One region of the Janthinobacterium paucivorans genome, then DNA from elsewhere that is predicted to be linked to it. Evidence: predicted binding sites of a transcription regulator. Region 1 holds the regulator's gene; the other holds the start of a gene.

Region 1 (4,417 bases):
AGGTGCGTGAAGCGCTGGGCCCCGATGCCGTGATCTTGTCGAACCGCCAGGCCGATGGCGTGGTGGAAATCCTGGCGCTGGCCAATGACGATGCCGCTTCGCTGGCGTCGCCGCCGGCGGCGTCCGAAATGTCCCAGCCGCGGCCCCAGTTGCAGACCCAGTTCGCCACGCCGCAGCGTCAGCCCGCCCCGGCCCAACGCCCGGCTGCGCCACGTCCTGCCGCACCGCGCCAAGCAGCCGGCGAGCCAGTGGACATGGCCCGCATGCAGCAGATGATGGCCAGCGCGTTGGCGCACGTGAAAGAGAATGCCGCCGCCGAGATGAGCGGCATGATGAATGAAATTCGCGCCATGCGCGGCATGATGGAAACCCAGTTGGCGGAAATTTCGTGGGGCTCGACGCAGCAGCGCGAGCCGCAAAAAGCCGTGGTGCTGCGTGAAATGCTGGCCGCCGGTTTCTCGGCCAGCCTGGCGCGCTACCTGATCGACAAGCTGCCCGCCGGCCTGGATGGCGCGCAAAGCATGCGCTGGATCAAGACCGTCCTCAGCCGCAACCTCAATACAGTCGCCAACGAAGACGCCATGCTGGAGCAGGGCGGCGTGTTTGCGCTGGTGGGCCCGACCGGTGTTGGCAAGACCACCAGCACGGCCAAGCTGGCGGCCCGCTGCGTGATGCGCCACGGCCCGGAAAAGCTGGCCCTGATCACCACCGATGCCTATCGTATCGGCGCGCATGAACAGCTGCGCATCTACGGCAAGATTCTCGGCGTGATGGTGCATTCGGTGAAGGATGAGGCGGACTTGCGCATCGCCTTGAAGGAATTGAAAAACAAGCACACGGTGCTGATCGATACGGTGGGCGTGAGCCAGCGCGACCAGATGGTGACCGAACAGGTGGCCATGCTGTCTGGCGCCGGCGCCGACGTGAAACGCCTGCTGTGCCTGAACTCCACGGCCACGCAGGAAACCTTGAACGAAGTGGTGCGCGCCTACCAGGGCAGCGGCCTGGCTGGCTGCATCATGACCAAGCTCGATGAAGCGGCCTCGATCGGCAATGTGCTCGACGTGGTGATCCGCCAGAAACTGAACCTGTTTTATGTGTCGAATGGCCAGCGCGTGCCGGAAGACTTGTACCTGGCCGACCGTGGCTACCTGATCGACCGCGCTTTCAAGCTCAAGCGTGATGCCGCGGCGACACAGTTTTCCGATGCCGAACTGCCGCTGTTGATGGCACAGGCGGCGTCGCGCAACAATGAAGCGCGCGGGGTGCACCTTGGCTAATTTTGATTTCGACCAGGCCGAAGGCTTGCGCCGCATGTTGGCCGGCCCGCAGCCGCGCGTCATGACGTTCTTGTCGGCCACGCCGCAAGACGACAAGGGCGCCATGCTGGTCAACCTTGGGGCCTCGCTGGTGTACGGCGGCAATGACGTGCTGCTGCTCGACGCCAGCGGCGGCAGCGACGGCGTCGCTGCCCGCCTGGGACTGGCGCACGGCGCCAGCCTGCGCGACGTGGCACGCCAGCAGTGCGCCTTGAACCAGGTCATCCATCAAGTGCCGCAAGGCTTCGGCGTGGCCAGCCTGGGCGCGCGCAACCATCTGATGGATAGCTTGGACTATGCTGGCGAGGAAGAACTGCGCCGCCTAGGCAAGACCTTCGAGGTGCTGGCGCGCCAGAGCGGCATCGTGCTGGTCGACGGCGTCATGGCCGACGCGGGCGACTGCTTCCCCGTGCCGCTGATGGCCTCATCCGACATCGTGGTGCAGGTCTCGACCAGCGCCACCTCGATCAAGGCCGCTTACTGCCTCATCAAGCGCCTGAGCCAGGAACTGGGACGGCGTCCGTTTGGCATTCTTGTTACCGGCGCTTCCGAATCTGAGGCAAAAGTGGTGTACGATAATATGGCGCAGGCGGCGAGCCGTTATCTGGCCGTGAAATTGACCTCGATGGGGTCGGTGCCTGCCGACGAGTATCTACACCGCGCGGCGCGTCTGGGACGCAGCGTGGTCGATGCCTTTCCATTGGCGGGGGCCTCGGTGGCGTTTCGCGGACTGGCCGAGCGGCTGGCCCGTTCGGCGGCGCCAGTGCTCGGCGGCACCTTGTACCAGACGGGGAGCCTGCACCAGTTCAGCGCCTGATTCCATTATCAGCACTCGATAGCAGTTAAAACAATAAGCAGCCTATGTACACGGTCAAAGGGAAATCGAACAAGGACTATTTGCTGACGGAGCATATTCCGTTGGTAAAGCGTCTGGCGCACCATATGAAGGCGAAATTGCCGCCTTCGGTCGAGGTCGATGACCTGATCCAGGCCGGCATGATCGGCCTGCTCGACGCTATCAGTCGCTACGAAGAGACGCATGGCGCGCAGTTCGAGACGTATGCCGTGCTGCGCATCCGAGGTGCCATGCTCGACGAATTGCGCACCAGCGACTGGCTGCCGCGCAGCATGCGCCAGAACATGCGCAAGATCGAAGAGGCGATGAGTACCTTGCAGCAGCGCCTCGGTCATCCGCCGACCGAGTCGGAAGTGGCCAAGCTGCTCAAAATGTCGCTCACGGACTACCAGGAAATGCTGGGCGATGGCGGTGGGCACCAGTTGGTGTACTACGAAGACTTTCATGACCCGGACGGCAATGACAGCTTCCTTGACCGCCATTGCGTGGACGAGGATAGCGATCCTTTGCGTTCCCTGCTCGATACCGATTTCCGGCAATCCGTGATCGATGCCATCGACGCGCTGCCGCCACGCGAGAAAATACTCATGGGCCTGTATTACGAAGAAGAGCTGAACCTGAAGGAAATCGGTGCGGTGATGGGCGTGTCCGAATCGCGCGTCTCGCAATTGCATACCCAGGCCGTCGCGCGCCTGCGCGCAACTTTGAGGGAGCAGGCGTGGACTGGTCCAGCGTAATCGGGCTGGCGCTGGCGCTGGCGGGCCTGCTGGTCGGCCAGACACTGGAAGGCGGCAAGATGGCCTCCCTGCTGCAGCCGGCCGCCTTTGCCATCGTCATCGTCGGCACCTTTGGTGCCGTGCTGCTGCAAACGCGGCTGCGCACCTTCGCGCGCGGCATGCAAATGCTGCGCTGGGTCTTCCTGCCGCCCGCCGATACGCGCGCCGCGCTGGCGCGCGATATCGGGCAATGGAGTTTGACGGCGCGTCGCGACGGCACGCTGGCGCTTGAGCGCCTGATGGAAGACACGACCGACCGCTTCAATGCCAAGGGCTTGAGGATGATCGTCGATGGCATTGCGCCCGACAAGCTGCGCCAGGTGCTCGATGTGGAAATCTCTGCCTACGAAATGGCCGAGCGCCAGGCCGTCAAGGTGTGGGAATCGGCGGCCGGCTATTCGCCCACCATCGGTATCGTGGGCGCCGTACTGGGCTTGATCCACGTCATGGAAAACCTGACCGACCCGAGCAAATTGGGCAGTGGCATTGCCGTGGCGTTTGTCTCGACCATCTACGGCGTGGGGCTGGCCAACCTGCTGTTCCTGCCGGTGGCGAATAAACTCAAGGCCATCGTGTCGCGCCGCGTGCTGCAGTACGAGATCACGGCCGCCGTGCTGTACGACATCGCCACGGGCGACCATACGCGCATCATCGAAGAGCGCGTGGCCAGCCTGTTGCACGAGCACTGAGCATGATGCGGCGCGCGCGCAGGAAGTATGACGAGGAAGCGGATAACCAGGACCGCTGGCTGATTTCGTACGCCGACTTCATTACCTTGCTGTTCGCCTTTTTCGTTGTCATGTATGCGATTTCGCAAGTCAACGAAGGTAAGTACCGCGTCTTCCAGAATGCCATCGGCGAGGCCTTCAGCCTGGAAAAGGGCGCGCCGCCCATCATCATGGAAGCGCCGCAAGCCATCGCGCTGCCGAACCCCGCCCTGAAACGCCGCGCCGAAGCCATCCGCCGCGAGCGCGAACACATGACGCGCCTGGCGCAGGACCTCACATCGACGCTGGCGCCGCTGGTCAAGGAAGGCAAAGTGAGGGTCACGCAGACGAGCCGCGGCGTGAGCGTGGAAATCAACGCCAGCGTGCTGTTCGATCCGGGCGCTGCCGGCTTGACGACGGAGTCGGACCAGGCCTTGCGCGCCGTGGCCGTGCTGCTCAAGGACGATACGCACGACGTGCAGGTGGAAGGGCATACGGATGTACAGCCGATCAGCAATTCAAATTTTGCCTCGAACTGGGAATTGTCGGCCGCGCGCGCCAGCGCCGTGGTGCGCCTGTTCATCGCCAGCGGTGTGCAAGCGTCGCGCCTGTCGGCCGTGGGACACGCCGACAACATCCCGGTGGCGCCAAACGCCACGCCGGAAGGACGCGCGCGCAACCGCAGGGTCGCCGTGACGATCCTCTCCGGCATCCCCGAGACGGTGATGGAGGTGCCGACGGCGCCGGTGTCGCCAGCGC
Region 2 (4,417 bases), on a different contig from region 1:
AGCGATCAGTCCATGCAAAGCAGCATTGTTCCCCGTTGGTCCCTGCTCGCGTGCGCCGCCGCCAGCCTGGCCTTGTCGCCTGTCATGGCGGCCGAACTGGGCGAGATGGCGCTGCTGTCGCATGTGGGCCAGCCCTTGCTGGTCGAGATCGAATTGACGGCCCTGGCGCCCGAGGAAGCGGGCGGCGTGTCCGTGCGCTTGGCCTCGCCCGATGTCTACCGGGGCGGCGGCATCAGCATGGACCCGGCCCTGAAAGCGTTGACGATCAGCCCGCTGGAGCGGGGCGGGCGGCGCTATGTGCGCGTCAGTACGGCGCAAGCGATCCAGGCAGGCTACGTGCATTTGTATTTATTACTGGGCAATGGTAATGGTGCCATCGTGCGCCTCGCTACGTTGTGGCTGACGCCGGCACCGCCGGCCACCGCCATCGTCGCCTCCGCCAGTGCGCCAGTCGGGCCCGCCATTGCGGCACCCGTGCCACTGTCTGTGCCGCTATCGCCGCCACTGCCACTGCCGCGCGCTGCGCCCGGCGCGCCGCCACCCGATCTCGCCGCACTGGCGGCCCGCGCGCGCGCCGAGGGTCTGGTACGTCCGGCGCGCGTGTTTGTGTCGCCGCCCGCTGCACCCACGCTGGCTGGCCCGCCGCCATTGCGCCGCGCCAAGGCGCCAGCGGGCGCTTGCGTGCCGCAGGCCAAGCTGGAGCAGGCACAAGAGTGCGTGGCGCTGGATCAGAAAAATGCCGCACTTAATGAAAAGCTGGGTGAGTTGGAAGGCAAGATCGGCGCCTTGCAAAAGGCACTGGCGCTGCCCGTCGTCGCCGCCGTACCGGTTGCCGTGGCGGAGGCGCCGCATGCCAAGCCCAAGCCCCTGAAGGCGGTAGCGCCAGCTGACAAGGAAGCGAAGGCAGGCGGAAATGGCTTGCTATGGCTCGGTATTGGCACCCTGGCCTTCGTGTTGTTGACGGCGCTTATTGTATATGTCGTGCGCAAGCGCAAGCACAAGCGCAAGCAAGCGCCTGGCACGAACGCGCCGTCAAAATACTGGGTCTTGCTGCGCAAACCGTTTGGCCGCAAGAAAGAGGTGCCAGTGTTGACGGAGGCGGTGGAGGCAGAGGTGGCCGAGCCCGAAGTGGAGCCGTTCTCGCGTTAATGCTGCTGCCAGGTTAGCTAAATTTGATATTAAAAAAGATATTCAAAAAAGATAGAAAAATACCTGGCTACGGTGTTGCCTATATTTTAAAGATGGTGATATGATCAACGCAGTGGACTTGCTCTACGACAAAACAGTCCCAGCCTGTCGCAGTCACCAACGATAGTGTGGCGCGGCAAACAGGTGTAGCGTTGCATAAACGCCTGGGTCTGGAAGCGGTTTGCGATGCCGACGATGTGCTCGCGAACGCCGGATGCAACCGGCAGCGAGGCGACGCCAGGAGATACCTGGGGTTCGCCTTCCACATTCCGCCTCCTTGCCGCTTGAGTGCCACAAATGCTGCGCTCGCGGCACGGCGGCAGATGTAAAAAAAGCACCCTCAGGTGCTTTTGTCGTTACTGATGCGACGAACTTATTTACATGTGGGTGCGCGATTCCGGCATGTTGTTCGACAGTTGCGTCATCCACGGTTCCGTGATGGTGCGGATTTCGCGGTCGTTTGCCAGGATTTGCTTGAGTAAATCGATCTTGCGCTGGCGCGAGGCGCCGGTCTGGGCGGGCACCTTGCTTGTCATGGTAGGGCTGGCGGCGGCGGCGCACTGGTTTTCCAGGGTATCGAAGCCATCCCAGTCGCTCGAACGCGCTGCGACCACCATTTTATTGGTCATTCCTGCAATATTTTCATACATCGAGAGAACGTCGTTGGAGGTCATGAGCACACCCGTAACTAGTGAATGGATTACCGCTTGTCTAGATTAACGGCGTGCTCATCTGGAACTTTAGGGTATGTTTTAAAAAAAGTGAAAATAATTTGCAGCTAGCCTGGCGGGCAGCACAATTGCCCGCCAGGCTGCATGGATGCTGTCTCGACACTGTCGCCACCGATGCCTTTATTTGACGAGTTCTTCCAGTCCCGCGCTCAGTTCGGCTGGCGGCGGCATCTTGTCCACCAGCGCCAAGGGCGGCAAGTTCAGCGCTTCAGCCACCTCGCTGGGGTAGCAAGCGATAATTTCTTCATGGCTCAACTGGTTTTCATCAATGCGCGCGCGCCAGGCGGCCAGGTGCACGATGGCGGCCAGGCGATTTAACGGTGCCTTGGCCAGCGGATCGGGAAAGGCGGCGAGGGTCTCGGCAAAGGTGGCGGGAAACTTCCAGCGGCGCGCCAGTTCTGCGCCCACTTGCGCATAGTCATAGCCCAGCGACGCGCGCTCGGCGTTGAGCCGGCGCGCGTCAAACGGCGGCGCGATCTTGTCGAGCTGCATGGCTTGCTCGGGCATGACGGCATGGATCACCAGTTGGCCGATTGCATGCATCATGCCGATGGTGAACGCCAGATCCTGGTTGTCGCCCGTCTGCTTGGCGATCCAGCGGGCCGACACGGCACTATGCAGGCAGTAGCGCCAGAACTGCGGCAGGTTCAGGCCGGGTACGGCCTTGTAGCCGCTGACCAGGCCCGAGCTGATGACGAGCGTGCGTACAGTCACAAAACCAAGCATCAGCACGGCGTCTTCGACCGTGCCGATGCTGCGCGAGACGTGGTAGTAGGCGGAGTTGGCCAAGCGCAGCAGCTTGGCGCTCAAGGCAGGGTCGGCTCCCAGCTGGCGCGCGATCTCCTCGGTGGCAATGGCGGGGTTGTTGAAACTGCGCACCAGTTCATCGACGATCTTCGGGGCGGCAGGCAGGGCGTGGGGATGCTGGAACAGAGCTTCTAGTTGCATGGCAATAATCTCCTTGGCATTCGCGCGTCATGGGATGAAGCAACTATATGCCGGTTTTTTGTCCGTATGCAAAAAAATTTCAGGGGCATTTTTTCGGCCCGAAAACATGATGATTTTGGCTGTGCAGCACGGACATTCCCGCTGACCGCAGCCGCCGGGACTCGTTCGCCATCCTCGCTAATGCGGCCAAGGAGCGCATCATCGGTCTCGTCGAACGCATGGGCGCAGCGCCATGGACGGACGCGGCAGTGCGCCAGCTCAGCGATTTTTACTGTTCCTGGATGGATCAATCGACTATCAAAATGCAAGGCTGGTGGCCGACGTCGAGCCGCTTAATGCCAGCAATTTTTATACGCAAAACCTGTTCGACCCGTGGGGCGCGTAAAACTTGAATGACGCGACGCGCCATGCGGCTGATGTTTTGCAAGGTGGGCTGGGCTTGCCCGAGCGCGCCTTCTGCCCATCGGCGATGCCGCTGCTGTGTTAGGAACCGTACAGAACCTTTGATAGTCGCTGCGTACTATGAACACATCGACACGCAGCAACAGTTTGCCGCAGCGTGTGAGCCGCAGCGCCGGCCCTGTTGGGCCGGACAGCAGATGAAGCAACTACAGTGAGGAATTATCATGAACAAAGATCAAGTCGAAGGTAAGTTGAAGGAAGTCGGCGGTAAAGTCCAGGAAGCCGCTGGCAAAGTCGTCGGTAGCGAAGAACAGCAAGCCAAGGGCCTGGCAAACCAGGTCGAAGGCAAGGTACAAAAGAAAGTTGGCGATGTGAAAGACGCAGTGGAAACCATCACGCGCAAACCGTAACTCGCCGTACACATGAAAAAACCGCCGCCTGTCGCAAGACAGGCGGCGGTTTTTTTGTGGGTGCAGCGCGAAACTTATGGCGCCGGATTGGCCAGCTTTTGCTTGAAGAACATTTCAATTTTCTTGTACACGTGGCGCTGGCCCGCGCGCGACGAGATGCCGTGCTTGGCGCCCGGATAGGTCATCAGGTCGAATTGCACGCCGCGGTTGACCAGCGCGTCGATCAAACGCGTGCTGTTGCTGAACAAGACGTTATCGTCAGCCATGCCATGCACCAGCAGCAGCGGCGATTGCAAGCCGTCCAGGTGGGCGAACACGGTGCTGTCTTTGTAGCCGTCCACGTTTTCCTTAGGCATGCCGAGGAATTGCTCCGTGTAGTGGGTGTCGTACAGCGACCAGTCGGTCACGGGCGCCACCGAGACACCCATGGCGATCTTGCTTGATGCAGCTGACAGCAAACGCAGCGTCATGAAGCCGCCATAGCTCCAGCCAAACACGCCGATGCGCTTGGGATCGACGAAGCTTTGCTTGCCCAGCCAGGCTATGCCGACCAGCTGGTCCGCCACTTCGGCTGCGCCCAGCTTGTGATAGATGGCGTCCGTGAAGGCGCGCTCGCGGCGCGACGAGCCCCGGTTATCGAGGCGGAAGACAACAAAGCCTTGCTGTGCCATGTACTGGTCGAAGTTGTTGCCCCAGCGGCGGGCCACGTGCTGCGAGTGCGGGCCGCCATACGTCGAC

The links. Region 1 encodes FliA, which starts transcription of late flagellar genes. Its sites were predicted from a motif close to CTAAAGTTTNNNNNNNNNNNGCCGNTA; they were not measured.
Region 2: a site for FliA is predicted at 1,906-1,932, ahead of ACQ4V8_RS07970 (flagellar protein FliT). Genes of this name have one in related genera too.

What each region holds. Positions count from the first base shown of each region.
Region 1 covers NZ_JBNYXR010000001.1:182,881-187,297, forward strand. Annotated here, with positions in the region: gene flhF (flagellar biosynthesis GTPase FlhF) at 1-1,280, shown strand, start outside; gene ACQ4V8_RS00790 (MinD/ParA family ATP-binding protein) at 1,273-2,136, shown strand; gene ACQ4V8_RS00795 (RNA polymerase sigma factor FliA) at 2,181-2,912, shown strand; gene ACQ4V8_RS00800 (flagellar motor protein) at 2,894-3,640, shown strand; gene motD (flagellar motor protein MotD) at 3,646-4,417, shown strand, end outside.
Region 2 covers NZ_JBNYXR010000005.1:95,739-100,155, forward strand. Annotated here, with positions in the region: gene ACQ4V8_RS07965 (type IV pilus assembly protein FimV) at 13-1,149, shown strand; gene ACQ4V8_RS07970 (flagellar protein FliT) at 1,566-1,862, opposite strand; gene ACQ4V8_RS07975 (HDOD domain-containing protein) at 2,040-2,867, opposite strand; gene ACQ4V8_RS07980 (hypothetical protein) at 3,100-3,252, shown strand; gene ACQ4V8_RS07985 (CsbD family protein) at 3,494-3,679, shown strand; gene ACQ4V8_RS07990 (S9 family peptidase) at 3,754-4,417, opposite strand, start outside.